Regions from separate parts of the Candidatus Allofournierella merdipullorum genome, predicted to be linked through region 1. Evidence: predicted binding sites of a transcription regulator. Region 1 holds the regulator's gene; each other region holds the start of a gene.
The links. The regulator HrcA, encoded in region 1, represses chaperone genes, less so after heat shock. The targets are predictions, from matches to a motif close to TGTTAGCACTCNNNNNNNNNGAGTGCTAACA.

Region 1 (6,106 bases):
TCAGATCCGGGTGATATTTTTTCGCCTGTTTGCGATACGCCTTTTTCAGGTCCTCCTCGGTGGCGTTTTTCGCCACGCCCAGGACCTCATAGTAATCGCGTTTGTCTGCCATACCTTATTCACCTGTGTCTGCCCGCCGGGCGGGCTCTCTTTCCTCGAAGTGGCGGGCCGTTTTAGCCCAGAATGCCTCCCCTTGAAGACCAAGGGGAGGCTGATGGTCGGATTTATACTTCCTTGAAGTCGGCGTCCACCACACCGTCGTCGGGCTTGCCGGCGTTACCGGCATTGCCCGCGTCCGCGCCGGGGGCGCCCGCCGCACCGGCGGCCTGGGCGTTCTTGTACAGCTCCTCGCTGATGGCGTAGAAGGCCTTCTGGACCTCCTCCTGCTTTGCCTTGATGGCCTCGATGTCGGTGCCCTTCAGAGCCTCTTTCAGCTCGTTCAGCTTGGCTTCGACCTCGGCCTTCTTGGAAGCGTCCACCTTGTCGCCCAGTTCGTTCAGGGTCTTCTCGGTCTGGAACACCATCTGGTCGGCGCCGTTGCGCACATCCACTTCCTCGCGGCGCTTCTTGTCCTCGGCAGCGAACTGCTCGGCCTCGCGCACGGACTTCTCGATGTCCTCCTTGCTCATGTTGGTGGAGGCGGTGATGGTGATGCTCTGCTCCTTGCCGCTGCCCAGGTCCTTGGCGCTCACGTGCACGATGCCGTTGGCGTCGATGTCAAAGGTGACCTCGATCTGAGGCACGCCGCGGGGAGCGGCGGGGATGCCGTCCAGCTTGAACATGCCCAGGCTCTTGTTGTCGCGGGCAAACTCACGCTCGCCCTGCAGCACGTTCACTTCCACGCTGGGCTGGTTGTCGGCGGCGGTGGAGAAGATCTGGCTCTTCTTGGTGGGGATGGTGGTGTTGCGCTCGATGATCTTGGTGCAAACGCCGCCCAGGGTCTCGATGCCCAGGCTCAGCGGGGTGACGTCCAGCAGCAGGATGCCGCCCACTTCCTTGTTCAGAACGCCGCCCTGGATGGCAGCGCCGATGGAAACGCACTCGTCGGGGTTGATGCCCTTGAAGGGCTCGGTGCCCATCTCCTTCTTAACGGCCTCCTGCACGGCGGGGATACGGGTGGAACCGCCCACCAGCAGCACCTTGCCCAGGTCAGAGGGCTTCAGGCCGGCGTCGGCCATGGCCTTGCGGACAGGGCCCATGGTGCGCTCCACCAGGTCGGCGGTCAGAGCGTCGAACTGGGCGCGGGTAAGGGTGGTGTCCAGATGCTTGGGGCCGGTGGCGTCGGCGGTGATGAAGGGCAGGTTGATGGCGGTGCTGGTCACGCCGGACAGCTCGATCTTCGCCTTCTCGGCGGCCTCCTTCAGGCGCTGCGCGGCCATCTTGTCCTGACGCAGGTCGATGCCGTTCTCCTTCTGGAAGTTGTCGGCCAGCCAGTCGATGATGCGCTGGTCAAAGTCGTCGCCGCCCAGGTGGGTGTCGCCGTTGGTGGCCAGAACTTCGGTCACGCCGTCGCCCATCTCGATGATGGACACATCGAAGGTGCCGCCGCCCAGGTCGTAGACCATGATCTTCTGGTCAGAGTCCTTGTCGGCGCCGTAGGCCAGAGCCGCGGCGGTGGGCTCGTTGATGATGCGGCGCACGTTCAGGCCGGCGATGGTGCCGGCGTCCTTGGTGGCCTGACGCTGGCTGTCGTTGAAGTAGGCGGGCACGGTGATGACCGCGTCGGTGACCTTCTCGCCCAGGTAAGCCTCGGCGTCTGCCTTCAGCTTGGCCAGGATCATGGCGCTGATCTGCTGGGGGTTGTAGTCCTTGCCGTCGATGTTCACCTTGTAGTCGGTGCCCATGTGGCGCTTGATGCTGCTCACGGTGCGGTCGGGGTTGGTGATGGCCTGGCGTTTTGCCACCTGGCCCACCAGACGCTCGCCGGTCTTGGTGAAGCCCACCACGCTGGGGGTGGTGCGGGCGCCTTCGGCGTTGGCGATGACGACGGGCTCGCCGCCCTCGATGACGGAAACACAGCTGTTGGTGGTGCCAAGGTCGATGCCAATGATTTTACTCATAGTATATCTCTCCTTATTTATACTCAAATGGGATGGAATGTTTTGATATGGGAAAGGGCCGTTCGCCCTTTTCAGCGGGATTATTCGGCCACGATGACCGTGGCGTGGCGGATGACCTTGTCACCCAGTTTGTAGCCCTTCTGGAACACCTGCAAAACGGTGCCGCTCTCCTCGCCGTTCTCGGCGGGCTTCTGCATCACCGCGTTGTGCACCGCCGGGTCGAAGGGCAGCCCCAGCGCGGGGATCTCCTCCACCTTGAGGGCTTCAAAGGCGGCCTTTGCTTTTTCCAGCGTCAGGGTCACGCCCTTTTTGAAGTTCTCGTCGGCGGTGGGGGCGGCTTCGGCCATCTCCAGCGTGTCCAGAATGGTGAGGATCTTGCCCACCGCGTGGGCTACGCCGCCCCCGAAGGCGGCGTCCTGCTCCCGGGCCGAGCGCTTGCGGAAGTTGTCGTACTCGGCGGCGGTGCGCAGCAGCCGGTCCTTGGCTTCATCCGCCTCGGCCCGGGCCTTTTCGGCCTCGGCTTTGGCGGCGGCCAGCTGGGCCTCCAGATCCTTCTTGGTCTCTTTCTTTTCCTTCGCGGGGGCCTTCTCCGCCTTGGGGGCGGTTTCGGCCTCGGGGGTCGTGGTCTCGGCGGCCTCTTCGGGCCGGATGTTGGCTTCGTCCATCATTGCGGGTCCTCCTGTGCCTTGCCGGCCATGCACTCGCCGAGCTTCAAGGCAAAATAGTCAAGAACGGGCACCAGCTGCTCAAAGGGCATCCGGGGGGGGCCCAGCAGGGCGATGGCCCCGGTGAGGCCGCCGCCGGCCAGGTAGCGCTTGCTCATGAAGCACAGCCCCGGCAGCGGACGCTGCAGGTCCTCGCCCAGCAGCACGGTGGTGCGGCCGGTGCGAGGGGTGATGAGCCTTCCGGCCCGTTCGTCGTCGGTGAAAAGTTCCAGCACCCGGGGCAGAAGGCCGGTGAGTTCCGGCCAGCGCATCAGGTACTGCAGCCCCTGGGGATAGGTGCGGGCGCGGGCGGCTTCCCGAAGCAGGGCCGCCGCGGCGTTCAGCACCGGGTAGAGCTCCTGCCCCCGCTGGCCCAGCTCGGCGGCCAGGTTCGCCAGCACAGCGCCGGTCAGGTCTGCCGGGGCCACGAAGGTCAGCCCCCGGTTCAGCACATCGGCCAGCAGCGCCGCGTCCTCACTGGTGAGGTCGGTCTCCAGCCGGGCCACACGGGTGCGCACGCCGCCGGCGCTGGTCACCGCCAGCACCGCCGCGGTGCAGCGGCCCACCTGCACCACCTCGTAGTGGGCGATGCACAGATCGTCCGCCCGGGGGGTGGTGGCCGCCACCATGAAGCCGGAATAATCCGCCAGCGCCGCCGCCGCGCCCGCCGCAAGCCGTTCCGGCTCGTAGTCGAGCCCGGCGAAGATGTGGTCGATCTCCGCCTTCTGCCGGGCGCTAAGGCCCGGCGCGGGGCGCATCAGATTGTCCAGATAATAGCGGTAGCCCTTGGCGCTGGGCACCCGGCCCGCGCTGGTGTGGGGCTGTTCCAGAAGGCCCAGCTTTGTCAGCGCGGCCATCTCGTTGCGCAAGGTCGCGCTGGACACCGCCATGTCGAAATACTGGCAAAGGAGCCCGGAGCCCACCGGCTCACCGCCCTGGGTGTAAAGGGCCACAATGGCCTCCAGCACTCGCTGCTTTCGATCGTCCATTGCCATGCGGCCCACCTCTTTTCTGAAGTTTTAGCACTCAATGCTCCCGAGTGCTAAATTTATTGTACTCCATTTTATCCGTCTGTCAAGGGGGTGGTACGAAAATTTCGCAAAGTTTCATGGTTTGTTCACACACCCCGCCGCCCAGCGAAAAAGCCCGCGCTGTGCCCTTTGGGGCGAAGCGCGGGCATGAGGAAGAAAAGCGGGGCGCGTCAGCTCTCCATCTGCTTTGCCAGAAAGGCGGCGGCAATGGTGAGGGACTTCTGCTCCTCCGGGTTGGGAGCGGCGGTCTTCTCGTCGCTCAGAAGGGCCACCGCCCCCGCCACGTCGCCGGCGGCGATGATGGGCACGGCCATGTGGATGTGGCGGGCGGCGCCCTCGCAGGGGAACTGGCAGTCCTCGGCGCGGCCGGAGTGCAGATAGACGCGGCGGGCGTGCATCAGCTTTTCCAGCGGGATGCTCACCCGCTTTTCCAGGCACTCCTTGCGGGCGGGGCCGCAGGCGGCGATGACGCTGTCCCGGTCGCAGACGATGGCGGTGCGGGAAAGGTTCTTTTGCAGAACTTCGGCGTACTGGGCGGCGAAGGCGGCCATCTCCCCGATGGGCGAATACTTTTTAAAGATGACCTCGCCGTCGCCGGTGGTGAAAATTTCCAGCGGGTCTCCCTGGCGGATGCGCTGGGTGCGGCGGATCTCCTTGGGGATGACCACCCGCCCCAGCTCGTCGATGCGGCGCACGATGCCGGTTGCTTTCATAAGTCGGTTCCTCCCAATGCAGATATTGGCTGCTGGTAGTATTTGCATCCGGGGGAAAAATATGCAGCGGCGGGCAAAAAGAGGCCCGGGGCCTGAAAGGGCCCCGGGCCGTCTGCGTCAGCGATGAAGGGGGTAGTCGCGGCAGGCCTGCACATAGGCCCGGATGTTCTGCCAGGGCACCTCCGGCTCCAGCAGGTGGGTGGGGGCAACGAACAGGCCGCCCTCCTTGGCGATGTCCAGGTTCTTCCACACCTCGGCCCGCACTTCCTCCGGCGTGCCGAAGGGCATCACCGTCTGGGTGCCGATGGTGCCGTGGAACACCAGCCGGTCGTGGTATTTGGCGTAGATCTCACCAAAATCCATGCACTCGCTCTGGATGGGGTTGAGCACGTCGATGCCCGCGTCGATGAGGTCGTCGATGAGCGGCTCAATGAAGCCGCAGGAGTGGTAGAACACGATGATGTCCGGCCGCACCGCCTTCACCTGGGCGATGAGCTTTTTCAGCCGGGGCTGGATCCACTGGTTGTACAGCTCCCGGCTCATCATGATGCTGCGCTGCATGCCGATGTCGTCGCCCAAAAACAGGATGTCGCAGCCGGCGTTAGCGTACAAAAGGGCCCGCTGGGTGCTCATGGCGGCCACCCGGTCCAGAAGGGCGGCGGCCATCTCCTCGTCGGTCATCATGTCCATCATCAGGTTTTCCATGCCCCGGATGTACCAGGAGGTCTCCCAGATGGTGCACTGCATGTTGCCCACCGACGCGATGCCCCGTTTGTGCAGCGCCTCGACCCGCTCTTTCAGATCGGCGTTGTTTTTCAGCGAGTAGGTGGGCAGAGGGTAATCCAGAATGTCCTGCACATCCTCCGCGTCCCCCAGGGGGAAGAGCATCTTGGTCATGTGCATGGAGGTGGGGGTGGACTCGTGCCCCACGCCCCACTCGTCGATGGTCACCCGCTCGTTCAGACGGCCTTCGTGGTATTTTTCAAACCGGGTCAGGTCGGTGTCGTCGGGCACAAGGTCGCCCACCCGCCGCCAGGGCAGCTGGAAATAGTCCTCATAGGGCATTTCGGGCTGGTTTTCTCCCGGCGGTAGTCCTCGATGAGGCTGGGGCAGAGCATGAACTCCGCCGGCACGAACTCGTAGGGCTGGCGGCGCAGAAGCGCCAGCAGATTTTCCCGCTGTGTCATACAAGACCGTCTCCTTTTCTGTCGTTGGTTTGATTCTATTGTAGCGCGGCCGGGGCGGCGGCGTTTTCAAAAATCGGAAGCCGGGGCGGCGGGATTTGCTTTTTTTGACGGAGAAATTCGGCCGGGCGGCGGCCTTGTGCGGGCGGGGCGGAGTGTGGTATATTCAAGGAGAAACAAGCGGCAAAGGGGGGGCGGGCTGATGCCGGCGGACGAATACCTGCAGGCGGTGCTTTTGGGGCGGGACACCCTGGACGCCGTGGACAACGCGGCGGTGCGCGCCCTGCCTCCCGGCGACCATTTCGCCACCCATCTGCACAGCACGATGGAGCTCATCATCTGCACCGGGGGCAGCATCACCCTCACCCTGTTCCGCACTCCCGTCACCCTGGCGCCGGGGGAGTATCTGGTGGT
Region 2 (6,106 bases), on a different contig from region 1:
TGCAGGGCCAGTACAACAAGGACACCAGCATTGCCAGCTTCGCTCGCAGCTGCTTCAACTACGCCCTTTCCACCAAGCAGGACCTGTGGTTTGCCACCAAGGACACCATCAGCAAGAAGTACGACCACACCTTCAAGGATATCTTCGCCGAAATCTACGAGGCGGAGTATAAGGAGAAGTTCGAGGCCGCGGGCATCGAGTACTTCTATACCCTTATCGACGACGCGGTGGCCCGGGTCATCCGCAGCGAGGGCGGCTTCATCTGGGCCTGCAAGAACTACGACGGCGACGTGATGAGCGACATGGTCTCCACCGCCTTCGGCAGCCTGGCCATGATGACCAGCGTGCTGGTGAGCCCCGACGGCTGCTACGAGTACGAGGCCGCCCACGGCACCGTCACCCGCCACTACTACCGCTATCTGAAGGGCGAGGTCACCAGCACCAACCCCATGGCCACCATCTTTGCCTGGACCGGCGCGCTGGCAAAGCGGGGCGAGCTGGACGGCATCCCGGCTCTGGAGGACTTCGCCAAGAAGCTGGAGGCCGCCTGCATCGACACCCTGGAGAGCGGCGTGATGACCAAGGATCTGTGCGGTTTGGCGGAGGGCATCACCCCCACGCCGGTGTCCAGCGAGGAGTTCATCAAGGCCATCCGCAAGAACCTGGAAGAGAAGCTGAGCGCGTAAAGCGAAAGCCGAAAGGCTTGTATGGTCCAGAATAAACAGCGGCCCCCGCGGGAAGTTTCCCGCGGGGGCCGCTTTGAGTTTTATTCCTGCATCTTCCGCTTTTGGGCCAGCTTGTGACGCCGCCGCGCCAGGGGCAGCGCCCCCAAACAGATGAGCGCGCCTAGCCCCAGATTGAGCAGGGTGTGGGGGAACCCGCCCGCAAGGTCGGTCAGGCCAAAAAACAGGTTTACGCCGCCAATCACATAACACACGGTGAGCACCCGGTCCATGTGGCGGAGGATGGAATCCGTGTCGCTGAACAGTTCAAAGGGCGTGCCGTCGTTCTCCCGCCGAAGATAGACCCAGCTGAACAGTTTGCCCACTACCTGGATGCCTGTGTCTTCCAGAAAGGCAATGTAGTCCGGGTCGTTCTTTTGCAGCATTTCCAGCTGGTACTGCCAGCGGCCCGGCTCGCCCTGCTCGAATTCATAGCTGCACCAGCCCACCCGCTTCAGTTGCCAGCCCTGGCGGCTCATCTCGTTCAGCCAGGCGGCCTCCTTTTCCCAGTCCCACAAAAGAAATGCCTTGTGCACCACCTTGTTCATGCCTGCCCCTCCTTTGTCACGGCCCGGCCGTTTTTCACCAGTTCCTCCAGCCGGGCAAGTTCCGCCTCCACCGCCGCCTTGCCTGCGGCGGTGATGCGGTATTCCTTTTTGCGGCTGCCGGCCTCCACCGGCAGCGCCTCGATCCAGCCTTTTTCCAGCAGAGCGTTCAGCGCGCCATACAGCGTGCCCGCCGCCAGCCGCACCCGCCCGCCGGAAAATTCCTGGGCCTTTTGCATGATGCCGTAGCCGTGAAGCGGCTGATACAAAGAAAGAAGAATGTAGTAAAACGCCTCGGTCAAGGCGAAACTCTCCGCCATGGGCCGCACCTCCTGCTATATAAGCTCACGTTATATCGGATTACGATATAACTATATCAGCACCCGATATAATTGTCAAGAGGGGGGTGAATCTGGGTTTTTGGCACTCGAATATACAGAGTGCTAAAATTAACAATTTGTTCACAAAAAGAACAAATAAAATGCGAAAAGAAGGGGTATAGTAATAATCGTCAGAAGGGAAGAGGACCGGTAGCAAAACCCCGGGGCCCGAAGCCCCCTGCAAAGCGGCGCAGCGCCCGCGCAAACACAGCGCCGCCAAGAACAAATCTCTTCGTGCGCGGAGAATAGGAGTTTATTATGTTTGGCATGATTCCGTTCACCCGTGAGGAAAATAGTCTGTGGAACTATCTGGACAACATGGAAAAGAGCCTGTTCACCGGCTTTGGCGACATGAGCCAGTTCCGGTGCGACATTCAGGACAAAGGCGACCACTACCTGCTGGAGGCGGAGCTGCCCGGCTTCCAGAAAGAGGACATCAGCCTTGACCTGAACGGTGACACCATGGTCATCACCGCCCGTCACAACAGCGAGAGGGAAGAGAAGGGCGAGGGCAACTACCTGCGCCGTGAGCGCAAGTACGGCTCCTACAGCCGCAGCTTCAATGTCAGCGGCATCAACACCGAGGGCATCAAAGCTGCTTACACCAACGGTATTTTGGAGATCACGCTGCCCAAGCAGGCCGAGGTTGCTCCCGCGGCCCGCACCATCCAGATCGAGGGCTGATGTTCCACAACACCCCATGGCAAGCAAGGGGCGCCCGGCCGAATTGGCCGGGCGCCCCTTTTTGTTGTTTACGAATTGCAAATAACAAAATAATTCGTCGGTTTGTATATTTCTTGGCTTAAAAAATCCGCTTTTCACCCGGTAAACGAAGCGTCGGTTGACCGGCGGGCCCGGTATCCGCTACGATAGACGCGGGAGGCGAAGAAGATGGACGCAAAAACATTGGGAGATTTCATCGCCGGGCGGCGCAGGGAGCTGGGGCTGACCCAGGCTCAGCTGGCCGCGCGGCTGCATCTCACCGACAAGGCGGTGAGCCGCTGGGAGCGGGGCGTGGGCCTGCCAGACCTGGCAACCCTGGAACCGCTGGCGGCGGCGCTGGAGGTGAGCCTCGCCGAGCTGATGACCGCCCGCCGCCAGCCGCAGCCCCTGCCGGAAGCGGAGGAGGCGGCGGCCCAGACGCTGGCACTGGCACGCCAGAGCCGTAGCGCCGGGCAAAGGGCGCTGTGGTGGACGTGTGCCGCCTGTCTGGGGCTTTTTGGTGCGGTGGCGGTGCTCCTGGTGTGGGTGCTGGCGGTGAGCGGCCCGGTCGTGGCCGCCTCGGTGGCGAGCCTGCTGCTGGGGCTGGGGGCCTGGAGCGTGCCTCTGGTGCAGCTGGCCCGGCGGCGGTGTACCCCGGCGGGCTGCATTTTCAGTCTGGGGTTGGCTCTGGCAGCCCTTTCGGTGCAGTTTACCGACATCCTCACCCAGGTGCGGGAAGGAGATTGGTCCGCCTTGATGGACACCATGGATACGCTGCTGGCAGTGGTGGTGTTCTTCTGCGCCGTCACCCTGGCGCTGAACCTGCTGGCGGCGGTGCTGGGCCGTTACCGAAAATAAGAAGAGTCGCGCGGGCGTTTCAAACACCGCGCGGCTTTTTTGTTTATCCCTTTTCCCGGCGGCGTTTCAGCTTCGCCTTGCGGGCCATCACCCGGGCCAGATTCTCCGCGGCCCGGGCCTCGCTGCCCTGGTCGGTGGGCAGGTAGTAGCGGCGGCCGGCCAGATTTTCCGGCAGGCATTCCAGATCCGCCACCTTCTCTTCGGTGTCGTGGGCGTAGACGTAGCCCTTGCCGTAGTCCAGCTCTTTCATCAACCGGGTGGACGCGTTGCGGATGGCCAGAGGCACCGGCTCGTCCAGCACTTTCTCCGCGTCCGCCTTGGCCATCTCGTAGGCCTTGTATACCGCATTGGAGCGGGGCGCCAGCGAGAGATAGATGACCGCTTGAGCCAGATTCACGCTGCATTCCGGCATGCCGTTGAAGTGGCAGGCCTGGTAGGCCGCCACCGCGATCTCCAGCGCCCGGCTGTCTGCCAGGCCGATGTCCTCGCTGGCAAAGCGGATGAGCCGCCGCGCCACATAGAGGGGGTCCTCGCCCGCCTCCAGCATCCGGGCCAGCCAGTAGACCGCCGCGTCCGGGTCGGAGTTGCGCATGGATTTGTGCAGCGCGCTGATGAGGTTGTAGTGTTCCTCGCCTTTTTTGTCGTAGAGCAGGCTCTTCTTGCTGGTGCACTGTTCCAGCAGCGGCCGGTCCACCACCAGTTTTCCGTCCTGTTCCTCGGCGTTCAGCACCGCCATTTCCAGGGTGTTCAGTGCGGTGCGGGCATCGCCGTTGGCAAAATTGGCGATGAGCTCCAATGCCTCCGGCTCCATTTCGATGGTCTTGCCGCCAAAACCCCGGGGGTCGGTGAGGGCACGGCGCAAAAGCCCCGTCAAATCTTCGGGGGTGAGGGCCTTTAACACGAATACCTTGCACCGGCTCAAAAGCGCCGCGTTTATCTCAAAGCTGGGGTTCTCGGTGGTGGCCCCGATGAGCACGATGCTCCCCTTTTCCACAAAGGGGAGGAAAGCGTCCTGCTGGGCCTTGTTGAAGCGGTGAATCTCGTCCACAAACAGGATGGTGCGCTGGCCCAGCCGCAGGCGGGCTTCCGCGTCCTGCATCACGGCCTTTATCTCCTTCACGCCGCTGGTCACTGCGCTGAAGTTCACAAACTCCGCCTGGGTGCGCCGGGCGATGATCTGGGCCAGGGTAGTCTTGCCCACGCCCGGCGGGCCCCAGAAGATCATACTGTTCACCCGGTCGCTCTCGATGAGCCGACGCAGCACCTTGCCCTCGCCCAGCAAATGCTGCTGCCCGGCGAACTCGTCCAGGTCCCGCGGGCGCATCCGGCTGGCCAGCGGCCGGTCCTGCGGGCGGTCGAACAGGGTGGTCTGTTCCACTTCGCACTCCTCCTTTCTGCGCAATGGAAAAGCAGCCCGGCTTTAGGCCGGGGTGCCTTAAGAAAACAGCGCCGGGAAAAGGGCGCTTTTGCGGCATCGCAGCGTCAAAGTGCCTTGACAACCACCAAGGGTGCCTGCGGCACTTTTCCTTGCGCTACCATCAAAATCGCCCATTTCCTGGTGCTGCGCAGTTCTGCCCAAGGCAGAACCGCAGTTTTCTTGTGCCACCTCGGCTTCAGGCCGGGCCGTTGTAGTCGATGGGAAGGGTGGCCAGACCGTTCAGGTCAAGGCTCGCCACGTTGCCCGCGCTGAGTTCATAGAATCCCTGTGCGGCTACCATGGCCCCGTTGTCGCCGCAGAACTGCATCTCGGGCAGATAGAGCTTCGCCCCCAGTTTCTGTGCCCCCTCGTTCACAAGGCAGCGCAGCAGGCTGTTGGCCGCAACGCCCCCCGCCAGGGCAATGGCGGAAGCGCCGGTATCCTGCGCCGCCGCCAGCAGTTTTTCCGCCAGAATTTCGTCGATGCGCCGCTCGAAGCTGGCGGCCATGTCCGCCACGTTCAACGCCTCGCCCTTCATTTCCGCCTGGTTCACCGCGTTCAGCACCGCCGTTTTCAGGCCGGAAAAACTCACGTTGTAAGGCCCGTCCACATGGGGCACCGGCAGTTTGTAGGCTTTGGGGTCGCCGTTTCGGGCCGCCTTACTGATGGCCGGCCCGCCGGGATAGCCAAGGCCCAGCGTGCGGGCCACCTTGTCGAAGGCTTCGCCCGCCGCGTCGTCCACCGTGCGGCCCAGCACATGATAATGGGTGTAATCCAGCACCTGCACGATGTGGCTGTGGCCGCCGCTGGCCACAAGGCAGAGGAAAGGCGGCTTCAGATCCGGGTGGGTGAGATAGAGGGCCGCGATGTGCCCCCGCAGATGATGCACCGGCACAAGGGACTTCTGGGCCGCATAGGCCAGCCCCTTGGCGAAGTTCACCCCCACCAGCACCGCGCCGATAAGCCCCGGCGCAAAGGAGACGGCGATGCCGTCCAGGTCCGCGGGGGAAAGCTTTGCCTCGTCCAGCGCGGCCTGCACCGTGGCGCTGATGTACTCGATGTGGCGGCGGCTGGCAATTTCCGGCACAACGCCGCCGTAGAGCGCCTGCTCCGCCACGCTGGTGGCCACCACGTTGCTAACGAGTTTTCGTCCGTCCTCCACCACCGCGGCGGCGGTCTCGTCGCAGGTGCTCTCGATTCCTAAAATATACATATCGTATAAAACTCCAATCGATATACAAAAATCGACCTTACAGGGTCAGTGTCATCACCACCGCGTCGTCGGGCGGGTCGCGGTAAAAGCCCCGGCGCACCCCGGCGGAGGCAAAGCCCAGCCGCCGGTAGAGGGCGAGGGCGGGGGTGTTGGCCGCCCGCACCTCCAGAAAGCACTGGTCGGCGCCCTCGGTTTTGAGGGCCGCGAGGGCCCCGGTCAGCAGCGCCGCGCCCACGCCTTTGTGGCGGGCGGCGGGGTCCACGTTGAGG
Region 3 (6,106 bases), on a different contig from region 1:
CAAGCAGCTGCACCGTCTCGAAGGGATTGGCCACCATCAGAATGCCCAGCACCACCGACAGGCCCGCCAGAACGAGGAAACTCCACCAGTGGGCGTAGCCCATGGCTTTCAGCTCAAAGGCGGACTGCAGCCGCACCACCGCGTCCACGATGACGTACAGGCCCACCAGAATGGGCAGGACCGAGACCACAGTATCCGGTTTGATGAGCAGGAACACGCCCAGCGCCGCGGCGGCAACACCGAACACAAGGCCGAAGTAATCGAAGAAGAAACGCTCTTCGGCCCGCACATAGCCCCAGACGCTCAGCAGACCCTTGATGAGGATGACCGCGCCGAAGAGGTAGCACACCAGCCGCAGCGAGGCCTCCGGCCAGAGCAGCAGCGCCAGGCCCAGAAGCATGAAGGCCAGCGCCGAGAGCAGGAATCCCTTTTTCATATGTGTCATTGTTTTGACCGTCCTTTCCCGCAGGGCCGTTCTCAGGCTCTGCCTGTTGGCGTTCCATAGGTTTAGTATACCATATTCGCGGCGCAAACAAAAGACGGGGCGGCCCCCACGGGCCGCCCCGAACCTTTTTTATTGCATCAGCTCGCACACCGCCTGGGCGTAGGCCACAGGGTCCTCGATGGGCAGGCCCTCGATAAGCAGGGCCTGGTCGTAAAGGATGCGGGCGTATTTGCCCAGTTTTTCGCTCTCGCCCTTCTCCTGCAGGCCTTGCAGAGCGGCGAAGATGGGATGGTCGGCGTTGATTTCCAACACCTTCTGGCTCTTGGGCGCGCCCTCCGCACCGGGCATGGCGGAGAGCACTTTCTCCATCTCCAGAGACAGGGGCCCTTCGCTGGACAGGCACACCGGGTGGCTCTTCAGCCGGGTGGACAGGCGCACCGCCTCCACCTTGCCCGCCAGCGCCTCCTTCATGGCGTCGAACAGGGGCTTGTTGGCCTCGGTCTTTTCCTCGGCGGCCTTCTTCTCTTCCTCGGTCTCAAGGCCCAGGTCGCCGGAAGAGACGTTCTTGAACTCCTTCTCCTTATCCTTTTCGCCATAGCGGCGCAGCATCTGCAGGCAGAATTCGTCCACGTCCTCGGTGAGCAACAGCACGTCGCAGCCCTTGTCCAGCACCATCTCGGCGGCGGGCAGCTTGGCCAGGCGGTCGGCGGAATCGCCGGCGGCGTAGTAGATGAACTTCTGGTCCTCGGCCATCTTCTCCACGTACTCGGCCAGGGTGACCATCTTCTTTTCCTTGGCGCTGTAGAACAGCAGCAGGTCCTTCAGCTGGTCGGCGTTCATGCCGTAGTCGGCGTAGCAGCCGTATTTCAGCTGGCGGCCGAAGTTCTTGAAGAACTCCTCGTACTTCTCCCGGTCGCCAGTTTTCATTGCGTTCAGCTCGTTCTTGATCTTCTTTTCGAGGCTGGTGCGAATGAGCTTGAGCCGCCCGTCCTGCTGCAGCATCTCACGGCTGATGTTGAGGCTCAGGTCCTGGCTGTCCACCACGCCCTTGACGAAGCTGAAGTGGTCCGGCAGAAGGTCGGCGCACTTTTCCATGATGAGCACGCCGCTGGCATAGAGCTGCAGGCCCTTTTCGTAGTCGCGGGTGTAGTAGTCGTAGGGCGCGCGGCCGGGCACGAACAGCAAGGCGTTATAGGTGGCGGTGCCCTCGGTGCGGCTCACAATGACCCGGGCGGGGTCGGTGAAGTCGTAGAACTTATCTTTATAGAACTGGTTGTACTCCTCGTCGGTCACCTCGCCCTTCGAGCGCTTCCAAAGCGGCACCATGCTGTTGAGGGTCTCCAGCTCGGTGTAGGTCTCGTACTCAGGGGTGTAATCCTCGCCGGCGTCGGCGGGCTTTTCCTTCTGGCGGGTCTTTTCCCGGTACATCTGGATGGGATAGCGCACATAGTCGCTGTACTTCTTGACGATGCCCACCAGGGTGTACTCGTCCAGGAAACGGTCGTAATTTTCCTCGGGGGTGCTCTCCTTCACCACCAGGATGACCTGGGTGCCCACCTCGGGCTTGTCCGCCTCGGTGATGGTGTAGCCCTCGGCGCCCTTGCTCTCCCACTTCCAGGCGGTATCGCTGCCGAAGGCCCGGCTGATGACCGTGACCTGGCTGGCCACCATGAAGGCGGAGTAAAAGCCCACGCCGAACTGGCCGATGATGTCAATATCGTCGGCTTTGTTCTCTTTCTTGAAGTCGAAGCTGCCGCTGCGGGCGATGGTGCCCAGGTTCTTTTCCAGCTCCTCCTTGGTCATGCCGATGCCGTTATCGGTGATGGTGATGGTACGTTTTTCTTTGTCCAGCGTCAGGTGGATCTTATAGTCCTCCTTGGCGGTGGTCACCGAGTGGTCGGTGAGGCTTTTGAAATAGAGCTTGTCAATGGCGTCGCTGGCGTTGCTGATGAGCTCCCGCAGAAAGATCTCCTTGTTGGAGTAGATGCTGTTGACCATCAGGTCCAGCAGCTTTTTGCTTTCGGCTTTGAATTGTTTCACTGCCATGTATGTTCGCTCCCTTTATATCAAATCTCATATCAGATAATTTTAGCACTCTTTATATCAGAGTGCTAATTAACTATAGCGCGTTTTGCACAAAAAAGCAAGGGCTTTCACACAAAATTTAAAAAGCGTTCAAAAAAGCCCCCGCGCTTCGGTCGGGGGCAAACTTCTTTAAGGTGTGACGGAACGGAGGAACTGCTCCATCGTTTCGCGGCGGGGAGTGATGACTGCCAGATCAACACCGGGGGTTTGCTTGGGCATACGCTTCCAGGTCGTCGGCAAGATTCTGGCCTGAAAGGAGATAGTCCTGCAGGATGTATTCTTCGGAGCAGCCGGCCCGCCGCAGCAGAAGGGCCGCCACCACGCCGGTGCGGTCCTTGCCGGCGGTGCAGAAGAACAGCACGTTGGTCTGCGCCTCGGAAATGATTTGCAGGATGCGTTTCATCTGGTCATCCACCATGTTGATGTAGGACTGGGCCACCCACGCAGGGCTTTCGGGAAGGACATCGCCGCCGGTCACCGGCAGGTGCAGGTAATGAAATCGTTCATCCTGTTCCAGCGGGCAGGGCTTTGCCGCCCGCTCTTTCCCGGTGCGGAGGTCTACCGCCGTGGTGATGTTGTTGCTTATGAGCCACTGTTTTTCTTCCTCCGTCACCCGCAAGGGCACGTCGCTGCGGACGTAGCGCAGACAGCCCGGCAGGATGGCCCGGGTGTTTTTGGTGGCGGCAAAAAAACGGTGCATGTGCTCTCCTCCCTCTCAGCCCGGCGTGAACAGTTCGTCCACGGTGGTGCCCAGTTCCTGGGCCAGCTTGAAGGCCAGCGCCAGGGTGGGGTCGTATTTGTTGTTCTCGATGGCGTTGATGGTCTGGCGGGAAACACCGCACTTTTTGGCCAGCTGCTCCTGCAAAAGGCCCTTTTCCCGGCGCATTTCGCGAATCTTATTTTCCACGTTCAAAATCACCGTACCGTTTCTTTAACACCAGCAGCACCACGAAGTAGGTCACCGCGGTGACGCTGAGGTCGATAAAGGGGTTGGACTGCAGCTTCTGGGCCCGCACCACCGCCTCCACCACGTCGAACACCTGGGTCAGCACCGTGATGAGCAGGGTGAAGGACCCGGCCTTCCAGACGATGAGCTGGCGGCGCTCATCCCCCACCCGCACCAGCGAGACCACCATGGCCACATCCAGAGCGATGGTGCCCAGCAGAAAAAGCCCGAACAAAATCAGGAAAAAGTTATCCCACGTGAACATGCCTTGCGTTACAGGATCCATTGCGCTGCCTCCTTTTCAAAATGTCAAATTCTTTTGACATCATCAGCATATCATGGGTAGTATGATATGTCAAGAGTTTTTGACATTTCGTTTTAAAGAAATGCGGACGCCGCGTTTGCGGCGCCCGCAGGAAGCTTGTTTTGAGCGGTGTCCGCCTTTAGCGGGTGCTCTTGTCGTAGGGGATGCCCTCCGCCTTGGGAGCGCGGCTCTTCTTGCTCGTGAAGGCCAGCACCAGCAGGGTGATAAGGTAGGGCAGCATGCGGTAGAAATGGGGGCTGATGCCCAGATCGGCCAGCAGGAACACGCCGTCGCCGTTGATGTCGATGCTGGCGTAGGAGGCGGCGATGCACTTGAACAGGCCGAACAGCAGCGCCGCGCCGGCGATGTTCAGGGGCTTCCAGTTGCCGAAGATCATGACGGCCAGGGCCAGGAAGCCGAAGCCCGCCACGTCGCCGGTGGAGGCGCAGTTGGCGGTGGTGAGGGCGTAAACGAAGCCGCCCATGCCGGCCAGCGCACCGGAAATGGTGGTGCCGGCGTAGCGCATAACGTAGACGTTGATGCCCAGAGAGTCCGCTGCCTGGGGATTCTCGCCGCAGCTGCGCAGGCGCAGACCGAAGCGGGTCTTGTAAAGCAGGATGGACAGAACGATGAACAGCAGGATGCAGATGTAGGTGGCAAGATAGGTCTTGTCGATGAAGGTGCGCCCGAAGAAGCCCATCTCATCGCCGCGGCCATAGCCGAAGAAGCTCTTCTTGATCATAAACCAGCTGGCGGAGTCGCCTTCGGCCATCTGCAGAGTGTTCTGGTTGGCGATGATGCGGATGAAGAAAAGCACCAGGGCGGGAGCCAGCAGGTTCAGAGCGGTGCCGCCGATGGTCTGGTCCGCCTTCAGGTTCACCGAGGCGAAGGAGAGCAGCAGCGAGAACACCGCGCCCATGAGAGCGGCAACGGCCATGGCCAGCACCATGAAGCCCTGCAGAGCCACCCAGTCGCCGGCGGCCTTTGCCTCGGCAAAGACGCCCGCTTTCTGGGTGAGGTTGACGAACAGCACGCCGATGAAGGCGCCGAAGATCATGATACCTTCCAGAGCCAGGTTGATGATGCCGCTGCGCTCGGCGAAAACGCCCGCCAGCGCCACGATCATCAGAGGCACGGCATAGGTCAGAGTCTGTTGGATCAGAAAGGTCATTTCGCCTCGCCTCCTTTCGCGTCCTGCGCTCCATCCGGAGCGTCAGCCGGTGTATCCGGCGCGGGAGCCGGGGCGGCAGCCGTCGCGGGGGCCGCCTTGTGCTTTTTGCCGCGGCCGCTGAGCCACAGCTTGATGACCAGCGAGAAGGCGCTGAGGTAGACGATCACGGCGATGATGACATCGGTGATGTACTCGTTGTAAGCCGTCAGGTTGGTCAGCTGCAGACCCACGATGTCCAGCATGGACATGAAGCAGCCGGTAAAGATGACGCCGATGGGATTGCTGGCCGCCAGAAGGGCAACGGGGATGCCGTTGAAACCGGTGGCGGGCAGGGTCTGGTAGGTGGACCAGAAGAACTCGGTATTGCCGGCAAGATAGTAAAGAGAGGCGGCGGCGCCGGACAGCGCGCCGGCGATGGCCATGCTCAAAACGATGTTGCGCTTGTCGCCAATGCCGGCGTAGCGGGCGGCGTGGCGGTTGGCGCCACAGGCCTTGAGCTCATAGCCCAGGGTGGTCTTGTTCATCAGAATGTAGACCAGGATGGCAATGACGATGGCAATGATAATGCCGCCGTTTACCTGCGAGCCGGGGAACAGCTTGTCCAGACCGAATTTTGCGGTCTGCACGCCGTTGTAACTGGTCTTGTAGATGTAACCGCTCTTGGTGTTCTCCACCAGGTTGCGGTAGTTGCTGCCGTCGAACATCCAGGTGACCAGGTTGGCGGCGATCCAGTTGGTCATGATGCAGGCCAGCACCTCATTGATGTTGAGGAAGGCCTTGACCAGGCCGGGGATGCAGCCCCACAGCGCGCCCGCCAGCATACCGCCCAAAAAGGCGATGAGCCACACCAGCGGAGCGGGCACCGTTTCGGTGGGGATGCCCAGCGCCAGCATCAGGGTGGCGGCGGTGCCCATCAGGTACTGGCCGGGGGCACCGATGTTGAACAGACCGGTCTTGAAAGCGACCGCCACCGACAGACCGGTGAGGATCAGCGGGGTGGCGCGGAACAGCATGTTGCCCACGCTGGTGGGATTGAAGCCAAAGGTCAGCTGACCGGCGGCGTTGCGGCCGGTGCTGAACAGGCCGCCGAACACCAGGCGGATGCCCTCCCAGGCGCCGGCGAGGCCCAGGTTTTCGTTGCCCAGGCCCACCACC

Region 2: the regulator HrcA is predicted to act here: its motif matches at 1,686-1,716, upstream of ACMNAY_RS06720 (Hsp20/alpha crystallin family protein).
Region 3: the regulator HrcA is predicted to act here: its motif matches at 2,532-2,562, upstream of htpG (molecular chaperone HtpG).

What each region holds. Positions count from the first base shown of each region.
Region 1 covers NZ_DBFNWJ010000059.1:14,165-20,270, forward strand. The annotation lists gene dnaJ (molecular chaperone DnaJ) at 1-112, opposite strand, end outside; gene dnaK (molecular chaperone DnaK) at 225-2,060, opposite strand; gene ACMNAY_RS10935 (nucleotide exchange factor GrpE) at 2,141-2,728, opposite strand; gene hrcA (heat-inducible transcriptional repressor HrcA) at 2,725-3,753, opposite strand; gene ACMNAY_RS10945 (stage V sporulation T C-terminal domain-containing protein) at 3,966-4,508, opposite strand; gene ACMNAY_RS10950 (uroporphyrinogen decarboxylase family protein) at 4,626-5,573, opposite strand; gene ACMNAY_RS10955 (hypothetical protein) at 5,501-5,695, opposite strand; gene ACMNAY_RS10960 (AraC family transcriptional regulator) at 5,895-6,106, shown strand, end outside.
Region 2 covers NZ_DBFNWJ010000038.1:19,984-26,089, reverse strand. The annotation lists gene ACMNAY_RS06735 (NADP-dependent isocitrate dehydrogenase) at 1-686, shown strand, start outside; gene ACMNAY_RS06730 (DUF2812 domain-containing protein) at 767-1,270, opposite strand; gene ACMNAY_RS06725 (PadR family transcriptional regulator) at 1,267-1,587, opposite strand; gene ACMNAY_RS06720 (Hsp20/alpha crystallin family protein) at 1,906-2,331, shown strand; gene ACMNAY_RS06715 (helix-turn-helix domain-containing protein) at 2,539-3,207, shown strand; gene ACMNAY_RS06710 (replication-associated recombination protein A) at 3,251-4,585, opposite strand; gene tsaD (tRNA (adenosine(37)-N6)-threonylcarbamoyltransferase complex transferase subunit TsaD) at 4,821-5,837, opposite strand; gene rimI (ribosomal protein S18-alanine N-acetyltransferase) at 5,875-6,106, opposite strand, start outside.
Region 3 covers NZ_DBFNWJ010000004.1:31,847-37,952, reverse strand. The annotation lists gene ACMNAY_RS00905 (HdeD family acid-resistance protein) at 1-445, opposite strand, end outside; gene htpG (molecular chaperone HtpG) at 575-2,491, opposite strand; gene ACMNAY_RS00895 (tyrosine-protein phosphatase) at 2,724-3,230, opposite strand; gene ACMNAY_RS00890 (helix-turn-helix transcriptional regulator) at 3,246-3,437, opposite strand; gene ACMNAY_RS00885 (hypothetical protein) at 3,427-3,762, opposite strand; gene ACMNAY_RS00880 (ABC transporter permease) at 3,920-4,951, opposite strand; gene ACMNAY_RS00875 (ABC transporter permease) at 4,948-6,106, opposite strand, start outside.